DNA from 2 places in the Xanthomonas cassavae CFBP 4642 genome. Region 2 is predicted to be linked to the other one. Evidence: predicted binding sites of a transcription regulator. Region 2 holds the regulator's gene; the other holds the start of a gene.
What was found. The regulator FliA, encoded in region 2, starts transcription of late flagellar genes. The targets are predictions, from matches to a motif close to TAAAGTTTNNCNNNCNNNGGCCGATAA.

Region 1 (14,780 bases), 1.2 Mb from region 2:
CGATTCCCGCCAACGACGCCTTGCGCGTGGACGCGGTGCGTCGGCTGGAGGTGCTCGATACCGAAGCCGAAGCCGAATTCGACGACATCGCCTGGCTGGCGGCGCATGTCACCGGCGCTCCGATGGCGCTGGTGTCGCTGCTCGATGCCGACCGGCAATGGTTCAAGGCGCGCTGCGGCACCGACCTGGAAGGCACGCCGCGCAGCGTGTCGTTCTGCTCGTACACGGTGATGGGCACCGAGCTGATGGAAGTGCCCGATGCCGAGGCCGACCCGCGCTTCGTCGACAACCCGTTGGTGACCACGGCGCCGGGCGTGCGCTCGTATGCGGGGGTGCCGCTGATCGGCCGCGAAGGCTATGCCTACGGCACCCTTTGCACGCTCAGCACCCGCTCGCGCGTGCTCGAGGAGAATCAGAAGCAGGCCTTGATCCGGCTGGCGCGACAGGCCGTCAATCAGCTGGAAGCCCGGCGCGACCGCCTGGTCGCGCAGGCACAGCGGCAGACCCTGAGCATGTTGCTGGAAGCCATGCCCGACGGCGTGGTGGCCTGCGGTACCGACGGCCTGCTGCGCGAGTTCAACCATGCCGCGCGGCAATGGCACGGCACCGACCCGCGCGTGCTGCCGCCGGCGCAGTGGGCGCAGCATTTCGATCTGTACGCCGCCGATGGACACAGCCTGTTGCCCACCGATGCCATCCCGCTGGTGCGCGCGTGGCGCGGCGAACATGTGCGCAATGCCGAACTGGTGATCCGTGCCACCGGCCAGCCGGCACGCAGCGTGCTGTGCAATGCGGACCCGGTGGTGGGAGACAAGGGCACCGCGCTGGGCGCGGTGTGCGTGATGCACGACATCACCCAGCTCAAGGACGCCTCGGCGGCGTTGTCGGCCGAGCGCGCGCGGCTGCAGGCGCTGGTGGACGCCTCGCAGGACGTGGCGATCATCGCCTTCGATCCGCAGGGCCGGATCGAGCTGTTCAATCCCGGTGCCGAACAGTTGCTGGGTTACGCCGCCGACGAGGTGTTGGGTGGCGGCCCGGCGCGGTTCCATCTGCAGGCCGAGCTCGAACGCCATATGGCGACCCTGGCGTTGTCGCCTCCGTCGTACGTGAAGTTGGCTGCAGCCGCAGCCGGCGACATGCTGCGCGAGGAACTGTGGACCCTGGTGCGCAAGGATGGCGAACTGCGCCGCGTGCGCCTGTGCTTCAACATCATCCACGATGCGCAGCAGGGCCTGGCCGGCTATCTGGCCATGGCCATCGACGTGACCGCCGAGCTGCAGGCGCAGGCGGCCGCGCAGCTGGCCGCCGAGCGGTTTGCCGGCGCCTTCGAAACCGCGCCGCAGGGCATGGCCATCGTGTCGCTGGACGGCGCCTGGCGCGACGTCAATCCGTCGCTGTGCAGCATCCTGGGCTATCCGCGCGAGCAATTGCTGCGCACCACGTTCCAGCAGATCACCTATCCGGAAGACCTGGATATGGACCTGAAGCTGGTGCAGGAACTGATCGACGGAAAACGCGACAGCTACAGCCTGGCCAAGCGCTACATCAGCCAGCAGGGCGCGGTGATCTGGGCACAGTTGTCGGTGTCGCTGGTGCGCGACGGCAGTGGCGCGCCGGTGCATTTCGTCTCTCAGATCCAGGATGTCACCGAACGCCATGTCGCCGCCGAGCGCCTGGCCGAAAGCGAAGCGCGGCTGCGGGCCATCAGCGATGCCACGCCGGCGCTGGTCAGCCAGTTCGATGCCAGCCAGCGCTGCCTGTTTGCCAACGAAGCGCACCGCGACTGGCTGGGCGTGGAGCCCGCCAGTCTGGTCGGCATGCCCATCACCCATCTGCTCGGCGCAGCGCTCAGCGTTCCCGCCCGCACCGCGCTGGCACAGGTGGCGGCCGGACAGCGTGCCAGCTTCGAACATGTGCTGCGGATTGGCAGCACGCCGCGTGACGTGGAGATCACCCTGGTACCGGAAACCCGCCGTTCGCGTGCCGGCACGCAAGGCTTCTTCCTGATGGCGCAGGACGTGACCGCGCACAAGACGCTACACCGACTGATGCACGAGCGTGCCACCCGCGATGCGCTGACCGGCCTGCCCAATCGCCATGCCTGGACCGAGGCACTGCAGGCCGCGGTGGCGCAGGCGCATCACCTGCAGCGGGCGGTGGCGGTGATGTTTCTCGACCTGGATGGCTTCAAGCGCGTCAACGACACCTACGGCCACCGTGCCGGCGATGCAGTGCTGGTGGAGTTCGGTCGCTGCCTGCAACGCGCGGTGGAGGGGCGTTACCTGGTGGCGCGCCTGGCTGGCGACGAATTCGTGGTGCTGCTGGACAACCTGCAGGCGCCTGAGGCGGACTGCGCCACGGTGGCAGAGCGCATCCGTCACGCGGCTGCGGCAGGTGCCATGTTCGGCGAGCAGCGGCTACCGATCCAGCCCAGCATCGGCGTGGCCTGGCAGCACGGCGACCAGGCCGATGCCGCCAGCCTGATGCATGCCGCGGACGAGGCGATGTATGCCGCCAAGAACGCGCGTGGCAGCACGAACGCCGCGATGAACGGCCGCGACGCAACGCGTTGAAGTGAGCGGTCATTTGCGGTGCGTTGCGGTTCCTGCTCCCACGGAACATCGTTCTTCTTTATGGGGGAGAAGGTGCCCGAAGGGCGGATGAGGGTGCGTCAGCTGATGTGGTGATTGCGGCCGCCCATGTCTGGACGAGCGATACACGCGTTTCGATTGCCGATGAGTGCTTCTCGATTGCCTGTGCGAGGGCTTGTTGGTCGCCACATCTCGTTTGTTCGGCACTGCATCTCGTGTGTGTGTCGAAGCCCCCCGGCTGCCGGGCACCCTCACCCCAACCCCTCTCCCGCCGGGAGAGGGGCTTTGGCACGTGTTGGAATCGCCGTTTCCCGCCAGGCATTACGCGGCTTGAGCGGCGCCGTGGCGCGGCGTGGACGCAGGCTGTGCCGGCGCCAGCCGGAACACGGCCACCGCGCGCGCCAGGTCCGCCGCCTGGTCTTCCAGGCTGCGCGCCGCTGCCGTGGCTTCCTCCACCAGCGCGGCATTCTGCTGGGTCATTTCGTCCAGCTGCATCACCGTGGTGCTGACCTGTTCGATGCCGGCGCTCTGTTCGGTGCTGGCGGCGGTGATCTCGGCCATGATGTCGGTCACGCGCTTCACCGAGCTGACCACCTCGGTCATGGTGCTGCCGGCCTGTTGCACCAGGCCCGAGCCCTGTTCCACCTTTTCCACCGAGTCGGAAATCAGCTGCTTGATTTCCTTGGCCGCACCGGCCGAACGCTGCGCCAGTGCACGCACTTCCGTCGCCACCACCGCAAAGCCGCGGCCCTGTTCGCCGGCACGCGCAGCTTCCACCGCTGCGTTCAAGGCCAGGATGTTGGTCTGGAAGGCAATGCCGTCGATCACTCCGATGATGTCGGAAATGCGCGCCGAGGCCTGGGTGATGGCCTGCATGGTGGTGACCACGTCCTGCACCACGCGTCCGCCGCTTTCGGCCACATCGCCGGTGCCCTTGACCAGCTGATTGGCCTGGCGTGCGTTGTCGGCATTCTGGCGCACGGTGGACGTTAGTTCCTCCATCGAGGCGGCAGTTTCTTCCAGGTTCGCAGCCTGGTTCTCGGTGCGCGTGGACAGGTCGGCGTTGCCGCTGGCGATCTCGCCGGCGGCGGTATTGATCATCTCGGCCGAATGCTGGATGCCCTGCACGATGCCGGTGAGCTGGATCGCCGTGCGGTTGGCGGCGTCGGCCAGGCGCCCGAAGGCGCCCTCGTAATGCGATTCCACCCGCTGTGACAAATCGCCATCGGCAATCGCGGCCATGATGCGGCCCACATCGTCCAGACCGGCATCGGCCTGCTGCATCAGCCGGTTCAAGGCCTGCACCATTTCCGCGAATGCGAACTGGTAGCGCCCCTGCTCGCCGCGTGCGGAGAAGTCGCCACGCGCGGCCGCATCGGCCAGACGCGCGATATCGCCGTTGATCGCCGACAGGTTGCGCTTGACCGTATCCAGCGCCTCATGCAGGGCCGCGCGCTGGCCGGGCAGGCGGCGCATGTCGCGGCGCAGATCGCCACGGCCATACTCGCTCATGACATCCATCGCCTCGTTGATGGCATCCAGGTGCTCGAACACCACGGTGTTCACACCATGTGCCAATGTGCCGTAATCGCCGGGGAAATCCTCCGGAATGCGGTGCGCGATGTTCTCGCCCTGCTGCAGGCCAATCATGGTCTGCATCTCGCCATTGAAGCGCTGTAGCTGGGTCTGCATCTGCTGCATGCTGTGCATCAGCTGGCCGGTTTCATCGCGCGATTCCACCCGGATAGCGTTATCGAAGCGGCCCGAGGCGATCGCTTCGGCAGTGCGGGTTGCTGCACGCAACGGCGCGGCCATGGCCGAGGCAATCAGCCAGCACACGCCGATCACCATCGCTACCAACGCAGCGCCGATCAGGGTCAGCATGCGGGTGAATCCCCAGGCCTGCAGCTGGATGTCTTCGGCGTAGACGCCCATCACCAACACCCAGTTCCACGCCGGAAAGGTCTTGGCATAGCTGATCTTGGGCAGCTGTTCCTTCTTGCCCGGCTTGGGCGCGTCGTAATAGCTGAAGCCGTCGCCGCTGTCGATGGCGGTCTTGATGTCGCGATACACGTACTGCCCGGCATCGCTCTTGTAGTCGGTCATGTCGGTGCCGACCGGGCGCTTGGGGTGCATCAGGATGCGCATCTGCGGATCGACGATGAAGAAGTAGTCCACGCCATCGTGGGTGCGCATGTCGGCCAGGGTGGCGCGCGCAGCCTCTTTCGCCTGGTCAGCGGTGAGTTCGCCGCTTTTGATCTTGTCGGCGTAGTGCTGCATCACGGTCAGCCCCATCTCGACCTCGGTCTTGACGCCGAGCTTGCGTGCCTCGATCAGGTCCAGGTATTGCAGGCGCGCGGCGGCGACCGCCAACAGGATCACGCCAACGGTCAGCAGCGTGCACAACAGGACGAACTTGCGGGTGAGCGGGAGATTGGCAACGTGACGACGCAACAGGGAGACAACGAGCATGGCAACAGCATCCAGAACGCGCGCAGGGCGCCATGCCATGAATAGCGGCTGATTCACATGCCGGTTGAATGCCGATTGCGGCAGCGTCCGCCTGCGACGGATGCAATGCAGGAGCGCCCCCGGGCGCGATGGGGCGTTATCGAGAACGCTTCATCGCGCCCGGGGGCGCTCCTACAAGGTCATGTGCGTCGATCCGGCGATCGATATGAACGCCACAATGGCGGACACGCACTGCGTGCCCGCCTTATTGCATCAGCTTGCCGCGCAGAAGCCGAATTCGGCCGTCGCACCGGCGGCCAGGGTGCGGTTGAAGTCCACACCGCTGGCCTTGAGCGTGCTGCCGCTCTGCGACCAGGTGACGTTCCAGGCGTTGTTGACGGTGCCGGTGACCGGCAGCGAGATCGCCCAGGTGCCGCTGGCGGTGCCGGTGTTGGTGACCTGCACGCGATTGCAGTAGCCGCCGTTCCACTGGCTATCCACGCTCACCTTGGTGCTGAAGCTGCCGCTGGGCGTCGGCGTCGGCGTCGGCGTGGGAGTAGGTGTCGGAGTCGGCGTGGTGCTGCTCACCGCGCCCCACAGGGTGCGCAGCAGCGTCATCTTGTCCTGGCGCACGGTGGTCCAGTCATCGCGCAGGATGCCGCCGGCGTCGCCGCTGTTGGGATTCCACGACCAATAGAAGCCTTCGTTGATGCCCTTGCTGCGCAGGTATTTCACCAGCGCGTCCTGCCAGACCTTGTCGCGCGCATCGCCTTCGCCGTACTTGCCGCCGAATTCGCCCAGCAGCAACGCGTACTTGCCGGCGAACTGGCCGAAGTGGTGGTCCCAGATGGCCGGCATGTTGTTGGGGAAGTTGCTGTCGTTGAAGTACGACTGCACGTACACGTCCGGGCCGTAGACATGCGGCGCCAGCAGCAGGCGGTTGGCGGGGATGTTCAACGGGGTGCAGGCCAGCGGCTGCAGGTTGCCACCCCAGAAGATGCCGCCATTGATCGAGCACACCGGGTTATCGGTGATGCCTTCCACCGCAATGATCCACTTCGGCGCCACTGCCAGCACCGCAGCCGAGCCGCGCTCGGCGGCCTTGTTCCAGTCGGTGGCGGCGTTGCCGGTGCCCCAGGTGGCGGCGCCGTGCGGTTCGTTCTTGAGGTCCAGGCCGAGCACGTACGGCACGTTCTTGTAGCGGTTGGCCACAAAGCGCAGGTCGGCCAGCCACTGGGCTTCGGTGTAGGAGCCGGTGTACCAGAGCTCGGAGATGGCCGCGCAATCGGGGGTGTGGTGATCCAGCAGCACGTACATGCCGCGCGCATTGAATTCGTTGATCACCTTGTCGAGGATCTGCAGCGAGGTCAGGCCCTGCAGATCGGCGTTGCGGCTGTAGTCGATGCTGGTCGGCATGGTGGTGCTGCGCAGCGTGGCCGGGCAGAACGGCAGGCGCACCGCATTGAAGCCCAGTCCCTGCATCTGGACAATCATGTCCTTCCAGTTGCGCGCCCACAGGCCATGCATGACATGGTTGCCGGTCTCAAAGCCGAACACGTTGACGCCCTTGAGCTGAACCACCTTGCCGCTGTCGTCGACAACCTTGTTGTTGCTGATGGAATAGCTGAAGGCCGGCGCGGCGGCCAGGGCCATCGCGGTCGCCAGTGCGAGCGTACTTGCAGTCCTGAAGACGGACATGGTTTTCTCCCTAGATAACCGGACTCGACACCCGAGCCCAGTGAGGGGGGCATCTTGGTCCGAGGCCTCCGAAAGAGGCGTGATCTCTTCCGCAAAAAAATGCTTTGCCGCACCAGTCACATCGGAAGCGTTCGTTTGGACCACACTATTTGGGTAGTGGATGCCTACTTTCTGTCCTTTTTGTCCATGGAGTGTCCATAAATGTCCCTTCTGCGTGCCGAACTGGCGCAGTGGCGCGCTTCGCCCGCGCGCGAGTTGATGGCCGGTGCAGTCGCCACGTTTGCGCTGATTCCCGAGGTGATCGCCTTCGCCTTCGTGGCGGGTGTGGACCCGCAGGTCGGGTTGTTCGCGTCTTTCGTCATCGGCATCGTGATTGCGTTGTGTGGCGGACGCCCGGCGATGATTTCCGCTGCGGCCGGCTCGGTAGCCCTGGTGGCTGCGCCGCTGGTGGCTGCGCACGGCTTGCCGTACCTGTTGGCCGCGGGCCTGCTGGCTGGCGCGGTGCAGATCGCGTTCGGGCTGCTGCGGCTGGGCGTGTTGATGCGCTTTGTCAGCAGTTCGGTGCGTACCGGCTTTGTCAATGCGCTGGCGGTGCTGATCTTCGCCGCGCAGCTGCCGCATCTGCTGGGCGCCAACCTCGCCACCTGGGCCATGCTCGGGGTGGGTCTTGCGATCATCTACGGCCTGCCGCGCCTGCGCGTGCCCGGGCTGTCGGCGATTCCCTCGCCCCTGCTGTGCATCGCGCTGCTGACCATCGCCGGCAGCGTGCTGCACCTGCCGCTCAAGACCGTGGCCGACCTGGGCAAGCTGCCCGCTGCGCTGCCGTTCCTGCAATGGCCGGCGGTGCCGCTGACGCTGGAGACCTTGCGCATCATCGCGCTGCCGGCGCTGGCCATTGCTATGGTGGGCCTGCTCGAGTCGATGATGACCGCGCGCGTGGTCGATGAGCTCACCGACACCCCCAGCAACAAGAACCGCGAGTGCACCGGGCTGGGCATCGCCAACGCGGCGGCCAGCCTGTTCGGCGGCATCGCCGGTTGCGGCATGATCGGGCAGACCGTGGGCAACGTGAAGTACGGCGGCCGTGGCCGGCTGTCCACGCTGTTTGCCGGCGTGTTCCTGCTGATCCTGATGGTGCTGCTCAAGCCGTGGGTGTCGCAGGTACCGGTGGTCGCGCTGGTGGCGATCATGGTGATGGTCTCGGCCGAGACCTTCGACTGGCGTTCGCTGCGCACCCTCATCACCCATCCGCGTACCTCCAGCGTGGTGATGCTGGCCACCGTGGCGGTGACCCTGGCCACCCACAACCTGGCCGCCGGGGTGGCGGTGGGGGTGGTGTTGAGCGGGGTGTTCTTCACCTTCAAGGTGGCCGCGCTGCTGCAGATCACGCACGACGATGGTGCAGACGGCGTGCGGACCTACAGCGTGCGCGGGCAGGTGTTCTTCGCCTCGGCCGACGTGTTCATCGACGCCTTCGATGCGCGCCAGGTGCCCGGCCGCAGCGTGGTGATCGATGTCAGCCGTGCGCACTTCTGGGACATCACCGCCGTGGCCGCCCTGGACAAAGTGGTGCAGCGGCTGCGGCACCACGATCTGGAGGTTCGGGTCCGTGGTGTGAATGCCGGCAGCCGGCGCCTGATGCAGGCGCATGCGCTGGGCGAAGACGCGCTGGAATCGGCGCTGCCCTGAGCCCGTGCGGGCGCTACGAGTGCCAGGCGCAGCGGGCGTTTTGTCCGCTGCGCAAGGGGGCTGGCCGTTGGCTGAGCGTGGCCGTCCAACGACCTCAAGTTTGCGTGGCCCACGCCGATGAACCGGCATCCTGATTGCCGGTCGCTGTCGTGAAGCCTGTGCGTTGCCACTCCCGTTGTCTGCCAGCCGTGCCCACCCGGCACGCAAGGTCTGCGTCTGCATGTGGGCCGAGGCGCCGATGAGTACCGCGCCCTTGCTGGAGCGGATGGTGGACATGACCGCCATCCGCGATGCCGATCTGCTCGACCTGAGCCTGCTGCGCACCATGCGCGAGGTCTGTGCCGCCGACGACCTGTCGCTGCTGCGCATCGCCCCAGACGGCCGCAGCATGGCCGAAACCCGGCTGCGCGACGATGGCCGGCTGCAGTTGACGGTGGCCGAGCTGAAGGATACGCAGCTGCGTGCCCAGCTGGCCGATGTGCATGGCGCGGGCGAGATGGTGCAGCTGCACCAGGACGGCCGCGCGCTGCTGGTCTACCCGATGATGGAAGCACGCGGCATCCGCACCTGCCTGCGGGTGGGCAGCGCACGCGCGCCCGGTGCCGCCGAGCAGGCGATGCTGCAAGGCTTCGCACGTTTCTTCCAGAACTACCGCAGCCTGCTCGACGATGCCCAGCGCGACGCGCTGACCGGCCTGCGCAACCGCAAGACCTTCGACGATGTGATCCTGCCGCTGTTCTCCGGCAGCGCCGAGGCGGCAGCGCCGCAGGGCGTGTGGCTGGGGATCGTGGACATCGATCACTTCAAGCGCGTCAACGACACCTTTGGCCATCTGTATGGCGACGAGGTTCTGTTGCTGGTGGCGCAGCTGATGCAGCGTGCGTTTCGCCGGGACGATCTGCTGTTCCGGTTCGGTGGCGAGGAATTCGTGATCGTGCTGCGCGGTGTGGATCGCGATGTCGCGGTCGGCTTGTTCGAGCGCTTCCGTGCGGCGGTGGCCGGGCACGACTTCCCGCAGGTGGGCCAGGTCACCCTCAGCGCCGGCATCGTGGAACTGACCCATGGCCGGTTGATCAGCCAGATGCTCGACGAGGCCGACAAGGCGCTGTACTGGGCCAAGCAGCACGGCCGTAATCGCGCGGCGGTGTATGCCGAATTGATCGCCAGCGGCCAGATGCAGCAGCTCGCCCAGCAGGTCGGCAGCGTCGACCTGTTCTGAGCGCGGCAATCATGTCCATTGCGCAACCTCGGGCTGGCGCGCCTGTGTGCCTGATCCAGGTGGCCTGCGCGCAGACCGTGGTCCTCGCGCTTGGCGCAGGATCCTGACGACTGCGCGCAGCCACGCTACGCCAGCACGACAGGCCGTGTCCGCATGCAGCAAACCCGTCGGCACGGATCGCACCTCACTGCACCGCCAGCAGGTCCCGGCCGCAGTGGCTACACTCGGGGGCTGTTCGGATAACACCTGGGGTGCTGCAGTGAAGCGAGTTGTGATCAAGCGTGCCGGCAAGACCGTGACGATGGGCCTGCTGGCGATGGCGGTCTCGACCGTGGTGATGGCGCAGGCGCCGACGTTCGATGGCGCGCGCATCTCGCGCGACGTCAAGGAACTGGCCTCCGACGCCTACGAAGGCCGCGGCCCGGCCACCGCCGGCGAAGAGAAGACCATTGCCTACCTGAGCAAGCAGTTCGCAGATGCCGGCCTGCAGCCTGGCGGCGATCTCGCCGATGGCAAGCGCCTGTGGACCCAGGCGGTACCGTTGCGGCGCGCCGATATCGTCGGTGCACCGACCATTGCGCTAGCCGATGCCGGCAAGGCGCAGCCGCTGACCCAGGGCAAGGAGATCGCCATCCGCGCCGCATTGGACGGATCGTCCAAGGTCGACATCGCCAACGCGCCGCTGGTGTTCGTCGGCTACGGCGTCAAGGCGCCCGAGCGTGACTGGGACGACTTCAAGGGCGTGGACCTGAAGGGCAAGATCGCGGTGGTGCTGATCAACGACCCGGACTTCGAAACCGGCAAGGGCGCCTTCGACGGTGCCGGCATGACCTACTATGGCCGCTGGACCTACAAGTACGAAGAGGGCGCACGCCAGGGCGCGCTCGGCGTGCTGGTGGTGCACGAAACCGCGCCGGCTTCCTACGGCTGGGACACCGTGGCCAGTTCCAACACCAACACCATGTTCGACGTGGTGCGCGACAACCCGCGCGCGGCGCATCCCACGCTGGAAGGCTGGATCCAGCGCGATCTGGCGGCCACGCTGTTCAAGCGCGCCGGCCTGGATTTCGACGCATTGAAGAAGCAGGCGCAGATTCGCGGCTTCAAGCCGGTGGAACTCAAGGGCCAGGGCCTGAGCGCAAGCTACCAGGTCACCTCCGAGGTGATCACCTCGCATAACGTGGTGGCGCGGCTGGAGGGCAGCAAGCGGCCCAACGAGACGCTGATCTACAGCGCGCATTGGGACCACATCGGCGTCGGCAAGCCGGACGCACGCGGCGACACCATCTTCAACGGCGCGCTGGACAACGCCAGCGGTACCGCCGCCTTGCTGGAACTGGCGCGCGGCTTCGCCAAGGCGCCCAGGCCGGAGCGCTCGGTGGTGTTCCTGGCGGTTACCGCCGAGGAAAAGGGCCTGCTGGGCTCGGAGTTCTACGCCTCCAAGCCGCTGTACCCGCTGGACACCACCGTGGCGGTGATCAACATGGACGGCATGAACCCGTTCGTGCCCTCGCGCGACTTCGGCATCTACGGCACCGCCAAGCTCGAATTGCTCGACCAGCTCAAGACCGTGGCCGCGCAGTCCAAGCTGCGCTACACCCCCGATCCCAAGCCGCAGGCCGGTTACTTCTTCCGTTCCGATCACTTCTCCTTCGCCAAGCGTGGCGTGCCGGCGCTGTCGTATGCGGCCGGGCAGGATTGGGAAGTGGGCGGCGTGGCCGCAGGCAAGGCCGCATCCGACGACTACACCGCCAAGCGCTATCACCAGCAGGGCGATGAGTGGACGCCGGACTGGACCTTCGCCGGCGCCGCGCGCGACCTGGGCGTGCTGTACGCGCTGGGCCAGCAGCTGGCCGATTCGCGCCAGTGGCCGAACTGGAGCAGCGATTCGGAGTTCCGCGCCACCCGCGATGCCAGCGAGGCGGCACGCAAGTAGTCCGCATCAGCGGTGAGGCCATGCCGACACGGCGTGGCCTCGGTGCCGCGCGCTGGCAGTCAGGCGGGGCCTGGCCTGGCAGCGTGTGGCGCCAACGGCGCGTCCTGCAGTTGGCCGCCGCCAACGCCGGTGCCGTCTACAGAGCCAGCCCCGGGCGGTATGGCGGTCTGCCGGGTTGCCTGGTGGTGGCCAGGCCGCATCCGCGCGCGACGGCACTCGACATGTGTGGCACTGGCACCGCTGCGCGCGAATCTGTGGACCCGTGCGAGCAGCACAGGCAGGGGGTGCGTCAGGCACCTGCGGCGTATCCGGTGGCACGGCATGCCCCGGGCGCATGCGCTGATCCACGCAGCCGTTTGCAGGCCGCCGCGCGGTTGCTGGCATATTGCTTGCATCGATGGCTGTAACAGCAGGGCCGGCGGGCCGTGCCAGTGTGCGCGCCGGCCTGCAATCTGTTGGGGTTGCGTTCGGTTGTCACGGCGTAGTCTGCCGCGCGGTCCTCGTGGGGAGGGGCGAAGACCGCACCATAGTCTTTGTTTCCTTTAACGGACGATTCTTTAGGATGAGCCGCGACGTTGCGTCGCCGCCAGGAGAGCTTGTGCATCGGAGTGGTTCCAAAGCTGCCCATCCCGCGTTGTATCTGCACACCGCAAGGCGTGCTCCCGTCGCCGCGCGCAGGGCGCCGCCGCGACGCGTTGCCGCGATGCATCTCCCGTTTCCGCCCACACTGTCGCGCTTGTGCGACGGGCAGCCCTGATGGACGGTACCGTGACCCTTTCCCCCGCACCAACCGACTGTCCCACCGTCTCCGCGCTCGATGCCGGCCAGCCCACGCTGCCGCCGCAAGCGCCGTTGGCGATGCCCGAACAATCGCTGCGCGAAGGCCGTCTGCAGGTGCCGCATCAGCGCACCGCGCCGGTCGGCATCGGCGTGCGGCGCTTTTATCTGATCGGCGGCACCTTCGCCACCACCGCCGTGGCGGTGTGGGTGATGCTCAGCGTGCTATGGCCCGATGGCATCAGCGTGCTGGAAGGCTGCCTGGTTGGGCTGTTCGTGCTGCTGTTCGCCTGGATTGCGATGTCCTTCGCCAGCGCGGTGGCCGGTTTCGTCACCGTGGTGGCGCGTGCCGGGCGCAAGCTCGGCATCGACCCGGAGCAGCCACTGCCTACGCTGCGCTCGCGCACCGCGCTGCTGATGCCCACCTACAACGAAGATCCGCGCCGGCTGTTGGCCGGCCTGCAGGCCATCTACGAATCGGTGGCCGAGACCGGCCTGCTGGAGCACTTCGACTTCTTCGTGCTCAGTGACACCACCCGCGAGCACATCGGCCGCGCCGAAGAACTGGTCTATAACGACCTGTGCGACCGCGTCGGCGGGCATGGGCGCATCTTCTACCGCCGCCGTGCGGACAATGCCGCGCGCAAGGCCGGCAACGTGGCCGACTGGGTGCGTCGCTTCGGCGGCAGCTATGCGCAGATGCTGATCCTGGACGCCGACAGCGTGATGACCGGCGACACCATCGTGCGGCTGGTCGCGGGCATGGAAAACAACCCGGACGTGGGCCTGATCCAGACCCTGCCGGCAGTAGTCAACGGGCAGACCCTGTTCGCCCGCATGCAGCAGTTCGGCGGGCGCGTGTACGGGCCGATCATCGCCTTCGGCGTGGCCTGGTGGCACGGCGCCGAGAGCAATTACTGGGGGCACAACGCCATCATCCGCACCCAGGCGTTTGCCGATCATGCCGGCCTGCCGTCGCTGCGCGGGCGCAAGCCGTTCGGCGGCCACGTGCTCAGCCACGACTTCGTCGAAGCGGCGCTGATGCGGCGCGGCGGCTGGGCCATGCACATGGTGCCGTACCTGCAGGGCAGCTACGAAGAAGGCCCACCCACGCTCACCGACCTGCTGATCCGCGACCGCCGCTGGTGCCAGGGCAACCTGCAGCATGCCAAGGTGGTGAGCGCCAAGGGGCTGCACTGGATCAGCCGCATGCACATGCTGATCGGCATCGGCCATTACTTCACCGCCCCGATGTGGGGCCTGCTGATGTTGATCGGCATCGGCATTCCACTGGCTGGCGGCGGCATCGACCTGGCAGGCGACCTGCCGTTCTCGCCGGCGCGCTACTGGCACGGCAGCAGCCAGGGCAGTGCGATCTGGATCTTCATCTGCACCATGTTCGTGCTGCTGGCGCCCAAGCTGCTGGGCTACATCGCACTGCTGCTCAACCCGCGCGAACTGCGTGCCTGCGGCGGTGCCATTCGCGCCGCGCTGAGCATTGTGCTGGAAACCGTGCTGGCCGCGTTGATGGCGCCGGTGGTGATGTATCTGCAATCGCGCGGGGTGTTCGAAGTATTGGCCGGCAAGGATTCGGGCTGGGACGCGCAGGTGCGCGACGACGGCAAGCTGTCGTGGCCGGCGCTGTTGCGCAGCTACGGCGGGCTGACCGTGTTCGGTGTGTTCATGGGCGCGGTGGCCTATACCGTCTCGCCTTCGCTGGCAGCGTGGATGGCGCCGGTGATCGTGGGCATGGCGGTGTCGATCCCGGTGGTGGCGCTGACCTCGCTGCGCCGCTCCGGCCTGGCACTGCGCCGCGCCGGCATCTTCTGCATCCCCGAAGAGCTCGATCCGCCCAAGGTCCTGATGCGCGCTTCAGAACTGCGCCGCGCCGCGGCGCTGGAACCGTCGCTGATCTGAGCGACCCTGCCATGCTGGCCCGTGTCAGCACGCGTGCATCAGGCACCGCCGGCCTCGCTGTGTCGCTACAGCTGGCGCTGTGCCACGCCAGCATCCAGAGCAAGTCCTTCCGACATCGACCCGGGCAGGGTTGCGCGCGCCCGAGCCACGTCGCAGCTGCAGGCCATCGCCGATCTGAGTGGCCGCCACGCCAGTGCGCTCTGGGCAGTGCGTGCATCCCCCGTTGCCGTAATGATTCACGGCGCAGCAGCTGCCCGGATGGCGATACCAGGCACATCCGGCACCCCATCAACGGCAAGGCGGCGCAGTCGAACCCCGGCGTGATCGGGCAGGCCCGGTGCGCAAGGCATAATGCCCGGCCCCCGAACGGAGCTGGATGATGCTGGAAGTGATCGAACGCGAGACCGGACCGAACCCGCAATGGACCGTGCTGTGGCTGCATGGCCTGGGGGCCGACGGCAGCGATTTCGCCCCGCTGGTGCCGGAACTGGTGCGCCCGGAC
Region 2 (8,933 bases):
ATCGGCAGCGATGCTGGTAGTGACACGACAACGGCCGCAATACGCGGCCGTTGTCGTTAGATCAGGCAACCAGGATCGTCTTGACGATTCCCGATTCCCGATTCCCGATTCCCGAATCCCGAATCCCGAATCCCGAATCCCGAATCCCGAACCTCAATGATCGCTGGAACGCAGCCCATCCACATCCAGGATCAGCGCCATGCGGCCGTCGCCGATCAGGGTGGCGCCGGCGTAGCCGGGCAGGCCGCGCAGGGCGCGGGGCAGGGGCTTGATCACCACTTCCTCGCGGCCGCGCACCTGGTCCACCACCAGGCCGAAGCGGGTTTCGCCGGCCTGCAGCAGCACCACCGTCAATAGCGGCGGTTGCTCGGCAGGCACGCCCAGCCAGCGGCGCAGGTCGATCAGCGGCAGGGTATGCGAGCGGCGGTCCAGCACGGCGCGGCCGTCGAACCAGCCCAACGAGGTCTGCGGGGCGTGCAGCACTTCGACCACGCGGGCCAGCGGCAAGGCGTAGACCGCTTCGCCGGCCTGCACCAGCAGCGTGGGCAGGATCGCCAGGGTCAACGGCACGCGGATCATGAAGCGGCTGCCGCGGCCCAGTTCGGACTGGATCTGGATCTGCCCGCTGAGTTCGCGGATGCGCGATTGCACCACGTCCATGCCCACGCCGCGGCCGGAGATGTCGGTGACCTCGGCCTTGGTGGAAAAGCCCGGCATGAAGATCAGATGCAGGCACTCGTCGGTGCTCAGGCGGGCGGCGGCTTCGGCATCGATCAGGCCCTTGTTGCGGGCGATTTCGCGCAGGCGTTCCGGGTCGATGCCGGCGCCGTCATCCTGGATCTCGATGCTGACGTAGTCGCCTTCCTGCTGCGCAGACAGACGCACATGGCCGCTGCGCGGCTTGCCGGTGGCTTCGCGCAGGGCCGGCGATTCGATGCCGTGGTCGATCGCGTTGCGCACCAGGTGCACCAGCGGGTCGGCCAGGGCCTCGACCAGGTTGCGGTCCAGTTCCGTCTCGGCGCCGATCAGTTCCAGTTCCACTTCCTTGGACAGCGTGCGCGCGACATCGCGGGCCACCTTGGGGAAGCGTGCGAATACCTTGCTCACCGGTTGCATGCGGGTGCGCATCACCGCGGTCTGCAGGCGCGCGGTGGCGATGTCCAGGGTGCTGACCGCGCGGTCGAGTTCTTCGTCGCGCAGCCGGGTGCGCAGGGTCTTGAGGCGGTTGCGCGACAACACCAGTTCGCCGATCAGGTTGACGATGGCGTCCAGGCGCTTGGTGTCCACGCGCACGGTCTGCTCGGCGTCGGCCGCCTTGGCCGCCGCCTTGGGCGCGGCCTTGGCGCCCGGCGCAGCAGCGCCGTGTGCGTCATCGTGTGCGGGTGCAGCGGCAGCGGCCTTGGGCGCGGCCTTGACCGCCGGCGGGCCGCTCTTGGCATCGAACTGCGCAATCAGCGAGGCCGGCGCATGCGGCACGGTTTCGCCCGAGCCCATCGCATCCAGCATGGCCTGCAGATAATCCAGCGACTGCTGCGCGGCATCGAAGTGATGCGCCTGCAACACCGCCTGGCCGGAGCGCGCCATGCCCAGGGTTTCCTCGGCGGCGTGGCACAGCTCCACCATGGGTTTTATCGCCAGGAAGCCGGCGCCGCCCTTGAGCGTGTGGAAGCCGCGGAACACCGCGTTGAGCTGGTCGGCTTCGTCTGGCGCCTGTTCCAGCGACACCAGCTGTTCGCCGAGGCGGTCCAGGATTTCCTGGGCCTCGACGATGAAATCGGCCGCAATATCGTCTGGAACAGCACTCATGGTTACAACCCCAATCCGGACAGCAAATCGTCGGCGTCGTCCTGCGACACCGCGTGACGGTCCAGGCCCTTGATTGCAGGACCGGCCAGACCGCCGTCGTCTTTCTTCGGCTCGGTGTTCTTCGGCGGCAGGCCGAGCGCACCGAAGCCTTCATGCACGCGCCGCACGATCCCGGCCACGCGGCGGATGATCTGCCCGCTGAGGTCCTGGTAGCTCTGCGCCAGCGACAGCTCGGTGAGGTTGTGGCGCATCTTTTCCAGCAGCGCGCCCTGGTCTTCATTGAGTCCACCGTCGCGCAGCTGGTTGGCCAGCACGCGGCACTCCTCGACCAGATCCAGCGTGCGATGGCTGGCCTTTTCGGTCATTTCCACCACGTGGTCCAGGCGCGAGCAGGCATCGTCCAGTTCGCCGGCTTCTTCGGGCACGGTGGGCAATTCGCCCAGGGCCTGCCCGAGTTCGCGGGCGAGCCGGCTCAGGCTCTGCATCATCGGGCGTGTGCGCAGGGCGGCGAGGTGATCGACCTCGCGACGCCAGGCGACCTGGTCACCGCTTTCCAGTGCATCGAGCGCGTGCTGCAGGCGCTCGATCAGGGCGGCACGTTCGGCATCGGCTTCCACGGTGGCGTTCATCAGGCGGTCGCCGCCAGACGTTCGAACACCTTGCCCAGCTTCTCTTCCAGTGTCTGCGCGGTGAACGGCTTGATGATGTAGCCGTTCACGCCGCACTGCGCGGCTTCGATGATCTGCTCGCGCTTGGCTTCAGCGGTCACCATCATCACCGGCAGGTGCTTGAGCTTGGCGTCGGCGCGGATGTTGCGCAGCAGGTCGATGCCGGTCATGCCGGGCATGTTCCAGTCCGTCACCACGAAATCGAACGGGCCCGCGCGCAGCGCAGCCAGCGCGCTGTTGCCGTCTTCGGCCTCTGCGGTATTGGTGAAGCCAAGATCGCCCAACAGATTCTTGACGATACGTCGCATCGTCGAGAAGTCGTCCACGATCAGGATCCGCATGTTCTTGTTCACATCAAGCTCCTAACTCTAAAAATTATGCGAAAAAATCAGTCATCATTTTCGACACCGGCATCGGCCAGTTCGAAGACCTTGAGGCGGCCGCGCAGACGCACCACCGCCTGGCCATGGATCTGGCAGACGCGCGATTCGCTGACACCGAGCACGGCGCCGATTTCCTTCAGGTTCAATTCCTGTTCGTAGTACAGCGACAGCACCAGCTGCTCGCGCTCGGGCAGCTGGCCGATGGCCTTGCCCAGCTCGCGGCCGAATTCGCCACGCTCCATCATCTGCTGCGGGTTGGGCCCACCTTTGGCGGTGGTGTCCAGTTCGCCGTGATCTTCGATGCGCGATTCCAGGCTCAGCACCTGGCCGCGTGCGGCGTCTTCCATCAGGCGCAGGTAGTCGGGCAGCGGCATGTCCATCGCGGCGGCCACTTCGGTGGCGGCGGCGGCGCGGCCGGTGTTCTGCTCGATCTTGCGCACCGCGGCAGCGGCGTCGCGGGCGCGGCGGTGTACCGAGCGCGGCACCCAGTCGCCACGGCGGATCTCGTCGATCATCGAGCCGCGGATGCGGATCGAGGCATAGGTCTCGAACGAGGCGCCCTGTTCGGAGTCGTAGCTGCGCGAGGCTTCGATCAGGCCGATCATGCCGGCCTGGATCAGGTCGTCCACTTCCACGCTCGCCGGCAGGCGGGCGGCCAGATGGTGGGCGATGCGGCGCACCAGGTCGGCGTGCTGGGTCACCACGTCGTTGGCGTTGTTGCGTTGCACGGCACGGTACTGCGCGGTGGCGCTCGTTGCGGTGGCGGTGCTCATGCGGCCACTCCCCGTTGGATGATGCGTTCGACAAAGAACTCGACGTTGCCGCGCGGCACGGTGGGAGCCTGCCAGCGCGAGGTACGGCGTGCGATTTCTGCGATGGCCTGCGCCGACGGACTGGCGGGGTAGGCCTTGATGACGGGTTGCTGGCGCTGCACCGACAGGCGCAGCCAGTCGTCCTGCGGCACATGGCCGAGGTAGTTCAGCGAGACATCGCCCAGGAACTTTTCGCACACGCGCGAGAGCTTGTCGTACAGCAGGCGGCCCTCGTTGGGGTCGCGCACCATGTTGGCGATGATCTGCAGGCGGTCCACGCCGCGTTCGCGCGAGAGCACCTTGATCAGCGCGTAGGCGTCGGTGATCGAGGCCGGCTCGTCGCAGACCACCACCACGGTGTCCTGGGCGGCCTGGCAGAAGGTCAGCACGCTGTCTGTGATGCCGGCGGCGGTGTCGATGACCATCACGTCCAGGTCGCGTTCCAGTTCGGAGAACACGTTGACCAGGCCGATATGCTGGGCCGGGGCCAGTTCGGCCATGTGGCGGCGACCGGAGGCGGCCGGCACCACCAGCACGCCGCCGGGGCCTTCGATGATGACCTCATCCAGCGTGCAACGGCCGGCGATCAGGTCGGCCAGGGTGTACTTGGGCGCCAGCCCCAGGACCACATCCAGGTTGGCCAGGCCAAGGTCGGCGTCCAGCAGCAGCGTGCGTTTGCCCATGTCGGCAAGCGCCACGGCCAGGTTGGCGGAGATGTTGGTTTTTCCCACGCCGCCCTTGCCACCGGTCACGGCAATGGTGCGCACCGGGCCCAGGGGCTCGGGACGGGTCGCCGACAGGGGGAAGGCGTTGGTCAGCTTGGCGTATTCACGCGACTGCATGGTTGTGCTCCGGAGTACAGGGCTTATCGGCAGCGCGCCGCAAATCTTCAAGGCGAAGAACGAGACTGGCGGCATTGGCGCGGTGCAGGTCGTCGGGGACCCGCTGTCCGTCAGTCACCCAGGTGATGGGCATTTGGTGATCGACGACGACCGACAGCGCACTACCGAAGCGGCCGGTCTCGTCAAGTTTGGTCAGCACCACGCCCTGGGGCTTGGCGTGGGCGAAGCGGCGCACGACCTCGTCGAGGTCGGAAAAGTGCGCGTTGGCAGGCAGCACCAGCAGCGAGGTGACCTGGTGCGCGGCGCGCAGCCAGTTCAGCTGGGCGGCCAGGGCGCGGTCGCGCTGGCCCATGCCGGCGGTGTCGATCAGCACCAGCTTGTAGTCGCGCAGGCGCTCGAGCAGTTCCAGCAGGCTCTCGGCGCTGTCGGCCTCGTGCACGGCGATGCCGAGCTGACGGCCGTAGCTGTGCAGCTGCTCGCGGCCGCCGACGCGCTGGGTGTCGGTGGTGACCAGGGCCACGTCGCGCGGGGCGTGCTGGGCGGCGAAGCGCTGGGCGAGCTTGGCGATGGTGGTGGTCTTGCCGGCGCCGGTCGGGCCGACCAAGGCGATCACGCCGCCGCGTTCCAGCGGGTCGACCGGGGCCACCGGCAGGCGCTTGGACAGCAGGCCCAGCATCAGCCCGCGGCCGCGGTGCAATTCGGTATCGGCCGGAATCTGCAGTGCCACGTCGCGGATCAGGCCGGCGTCGAAGCCGTAGTCGTCCATCAGCTCCAGGGCCTGCGCGCGCACCGGCGAGCCACGCAGGCGCTCGTCGGTCAGGCGGTTCATTTCGCGCTCGATCATCTGCCGCATCAGCGCCAGCTCGCCGCGCAGCTGCTTGAGTTCTTCGTCGTTCTGCGGGATCGGCGCGGCAGCCACCGGCACTGCGGCCAGCGCAGCGGGGGCGGGCGGGGCGACCACGATCGGCGGCAGCGCGGCCGGCGGCAGGATCTGCGGCAGCGCGTCGTCCAGATCGAAGTCGGCCTCGTCGGCGAAGGCGTCGTCGTCCTGGTCCTGGGCGGCATAGGCGGGGGCGGCAACCGTGGCGGCCATGACCGGAGTCGGTGCCTGGACCGGGGCGGCCTGCACGGCCGGGCGCTGCACCGGAGCGGTGGTCAAAAAGTCGGCGAACAGCTGTTCCGGCACCGCCGACAGCGCGTGTTCCTGGCGCTGCACGACCGGCGCGGGCAGGTCCTGCACGGCCGGCATCGGCGCGGCGCTGCGGATCGGGGTGGCGACCGGCGCCTGGCGCGGCACGCTGGCCGGCTGGCGCAGGGCCATGGCGGCAATCATGTCTTCGGCGGCGCTGGCCACGCGCTGGCGGTGGCTCATGGTCTCCGCGGCCGGCTTCAGCGGAGCGTGGACCGGCGCGGCGGGGCGGGCGGCAACCTGCGCCGGCTGGGCCGGGGCCTGCTGCACGGGAGCCTGCTGGGCCGGCGCGGCGCTGGGGGCCGGCGTCTCGCGGGCGGTTTCCAGGGCGCGCTGCACCAGCTCTTCGTCGTAGTTGCTGGCGGCGACGATCTCGATGCCTTCGGCGGTACGCCGGTTGGACAGGATCACGGCATCCGGGCCGTGTTCCTCACGCACCATGCGGAATGCGGTGCGCATATCCGGGGCGACAAAGCGTTTGATCTTCATGCCACGTGCCTCCAGGAACAGGACCCGCCGGACGCCGGACGGGTGCGCGATGAATGTGGGTGTGTTGCCAGCGTCATGAGTTGCCTGTCCCGGTCGTAGTTCCAAGTCCTGCCGTCCGCCCCGCAGCGGTGGTGCTGGCTGCGGTCTCGCCAGAGCTAATGCATGCGGTGTGCCAAAACGCGGCGTTGGGTTTCCGGCACACGCCGACATCGCGCCTGCGGGTCGGTGCTGCAAACGCAGTACCGGATGGAGTGGGTGGCGGTTTTCTGACACCTGGCCCGCTTCGGCTTGCTGAACTGCCCAGCCATCGGATCTCACGGCCCGGCCATCGAAGGGCTCGGCAGTCAATGCAAGAGCGGCGCCGGATCACACGCGGTTGGAGAGCATCTGCCTGGGTGTGGTCTGTGGCAGCCATCACCAGCCGCACCTTGGGGGACTTGGCCAGGACTTCCGGCAGCAGCTGGGGCAGGTGACAGGCACGTGCGCAGGTGGCTGGCGAGGCTTCACCTGCCTGCAGACAGCCCGTGTCAGGCAGGACTGAGCGCCGTGTATCGAGCGCAGCCGGCGTGACAGTTGGCCGTATAGGGGCCACTGGCGTGGCAATCGATGGGTTATCCGGTAGGCCTGCCGGGAGACCGGCCACCCGCCGTCAGCCTGTCACGCAGGTCTGGTCGCAGCCTGAGGTGCATGACACGCCCCAAACGGAGTGGTATCGCAACAGTTCAGGTCGGTGGCGTGCAGGCAGGTAGGGTTCTACCTGGTCGGCAGAAAATCGATGGTGTCGCGGTCGTTCTGGCCTTCCAACGGTGCCGCCTCGTCGCACTGCGAGTCCGCGTGGCGTGCGACATGGCGTTGCGAGGTGCCCGGCACAATTCGGGATCCGGGGGCATGACGATCAGCATCTGCAGCGCGACATCCATTGCCTGGGAATGTCGTCCGTATCGCCGCGTTCCGGGCAGTGAACGAAAGGACCAGCTCGCTAGCAGTGCCGATTGAGCTTCCGATCGCGTCGTGTCCTGGCCCTGCAGCAGTGCCGTACGCAGCGATCATGTCGAGCGAGAGTCCACTGTGCCGTTGCACCTCTTCGACCGCTTGCTGTCTGCGGGGTTCGTTTCAACGCCTGAGTGGATTTGTTATTCGCTGATTACCCGATGACCGGCCCCGGCGGCGTCGGCTGCTCCTGTTTGGCTTGCGTCATCGCCTGCTGCTGCCGTGCTGTTTTCAGCGTATGGGCCTGCACCTGTTGCATCGATGCCTCGATCGACGGTGCCGGCTCGGCGATGGATGTGGCGAAGCGCTTGGTGATGTCGTCGTAGTTCTGCGCATAGAACCGCTCGTTGACCACATCCACCCGCCCATCCCAGCCGGGCTTGAAGCCTTCCATGTACAGGGCCGCCGTGAGCTGGGTCAAGCGATCCTCCGGTAGCGGCGTGCCCTTCGCCTCCAACCGGTCTTTCACGTCCACATACAGGGGATGGCCGGGGTGCGCCGGGTCGCTGAAGGCGCGCGGTGTGGCCGAGGACTGCGTCTGCGCCGGGCTGTCGATGGCGCCTGGCAGCGATGCCTCGTCGCGCTGCGTGTCCTGGGTTTCCCGCTCGGCCGGCCGCCCGCGCTCCTGCTGCAGCTGTTGGTCCTGCTGCAACTGCCATTGGCGTTGTTGTTCCAGCAGCGCGTGTTGCTGCTGTGCAGGTAGATCGGGTGGGCTGCGTTCAGGCGTGGCGGCGAGCGGTGCGGTAGCGGGCATGACCATCACGCTGCGTGGCGCCTCCTGCGACACCGGGCCTGCGTGCTGCGACACCGGGCCTGCGTGTTGTGGCGTGTCGCGCTGGGCAATGGCTGCGCTGGCTTGCTGCTGCACCGTTGCAAGAGTATGGCGGTCGGCGATGCCGGTGACCTCATCCATGCCCTGCATCAACTGGAAGGCCTGCACACCGCGCTGGGTGGGCTGATCGTAGGTGCCGTTGATCTCCACCGGTGTCTTGATCCGCTCGTTGATACCCAGCTGGATCAGGCTGGCCTGCAGCGCCTGTACCTCGGTGCCGTGGTCGCCCGGGCGTAGCGTCGCCCCTGGTGATGGGGCTTGGTCGGGTGCGGCGTGTTCCGGTAGCGCATCGCGCGCGTTGGCCGGCTTCAGGGAATCTGCCTGGATCTGCTCTACCGCACTGCGGATCTCCTCGGTGCTGGTGGTCGCGGCGACCCGCACCACGCCATCGGCATCGCGGCGCAGATGCTGTATCGGGCTGTCCACCGAGTAGTGGCCGGACCGATCGCGCTCCAGAGCCAGCGACGTGATGGATGCGTCGATTCCGTTTGCCTCACGCGTGTGCTGCAGCGCCTGCTGGACGGCGTCGGTCGTCGTGGCATTGGGCGCAACCCCGTAGGCTGCATAGGTCGCCTGCAGGTTGACCTGGTCCTGCTGCTGCGGCGTTGGAGACCGCCGTTGCGGCATCTGCTCCATTGCCCGTGCGTGCTGGTCCAGGGCTGGCTGCAACTGCTGGCGGGTGGCGTCGAGTTCTGCCAGGACGTTGCCTTGGGCCACGTCATCGCCATTGCGCCATTGGCCTCGCGTGTCGCGCGTGTAGTACTTGCCGTCGGAGGCTTCCAGTGCGTCCGCGCTCAGCGCCGTCTGCACGGAGACCGGCATCGGGCCGAACGCATCCCAACCGTTGCGCCGATAGGCAGCTTGATAGGTTGCCGCAATTGCGGCCGGGCCACGGGCAATGTTGGCATCGATCACCTGGGCC

Region 1: a site for FliA is predicted at 8,524-8,550, ahead of XCSCFBP4642_RS0105360 (GGDEF domain-containing protein). Genes of this name have one in related genera too.

Annotation. Positions count from the first base shown of each region.
Region 1 covers NZ_CM002139.1:1,211,440-1,226,219, forward strand. Annotated here, with positions in the region: gene XCSCFBP4642_RS0105340 (PAS domain S-box protein) at 1-2,573, shown strand, start outside; gene XCSCFBP4642_RS0105345 (methyl-accepting chemotaxis protein) at 2,913-5,045, opposite strand; gene XCSCFBP4642_RS0105350 (glycoside hydrolase family 5 protein) at 5,316-6,740, opposite strand; gene XCSCFBP4642_RS0105355 (SulP family inorganic anion transporter) at 6,942-8,429, shown strand; gene XCSCFBP4642_RS0105360 (GGDEF domain-containing protein) at 8,668-9,648, shown strand; gene XCSCFBP4642_RS0105365 (M28 family metallopeptidase) at 9,950-11,584, shown strand; gene mdoH (glucans biosynthesis glucosyltransferase MdoH) at 12,341-14,278, shown strand; gene XCSCFBP4642_RS0105380 (alpha/beta hydrolase) at 14,655-14,780, shown strand, end outside.
Region 2 covers NZ_CM002139.1:2,412,164-2,421,096, forward strand. Annotated here, with positions in the region: gene XCSCFBP4642_RS0110665 (chemotaxis protein CheA) at 154-1,806, opposite strand; gene XCSCFBP4642_RS0110670 (protein phosphatase CheZ) at 1,809-2,435, opposite strand; gene cheY (chemotaxis response regulator CheY) at 2,435-2,827, opposite strand; gene XCSCFBP4642_RS0110680 (RNA polymerase sigma factor FliA) at 2,863-3,630, opposite strand; gene XCSCFBP4642_RS0110685 (MinD/ParA family protein) at 3,627-4,511, opposite strand; gene flhF (flagellar biosynthesis GTPase FlhF) at 4,498-6,189, opposite strand; gene XCSCFBP4642_RS26915 (peptidoglycan-binding protein) at 7,334-8,933, opposite strand, start outside.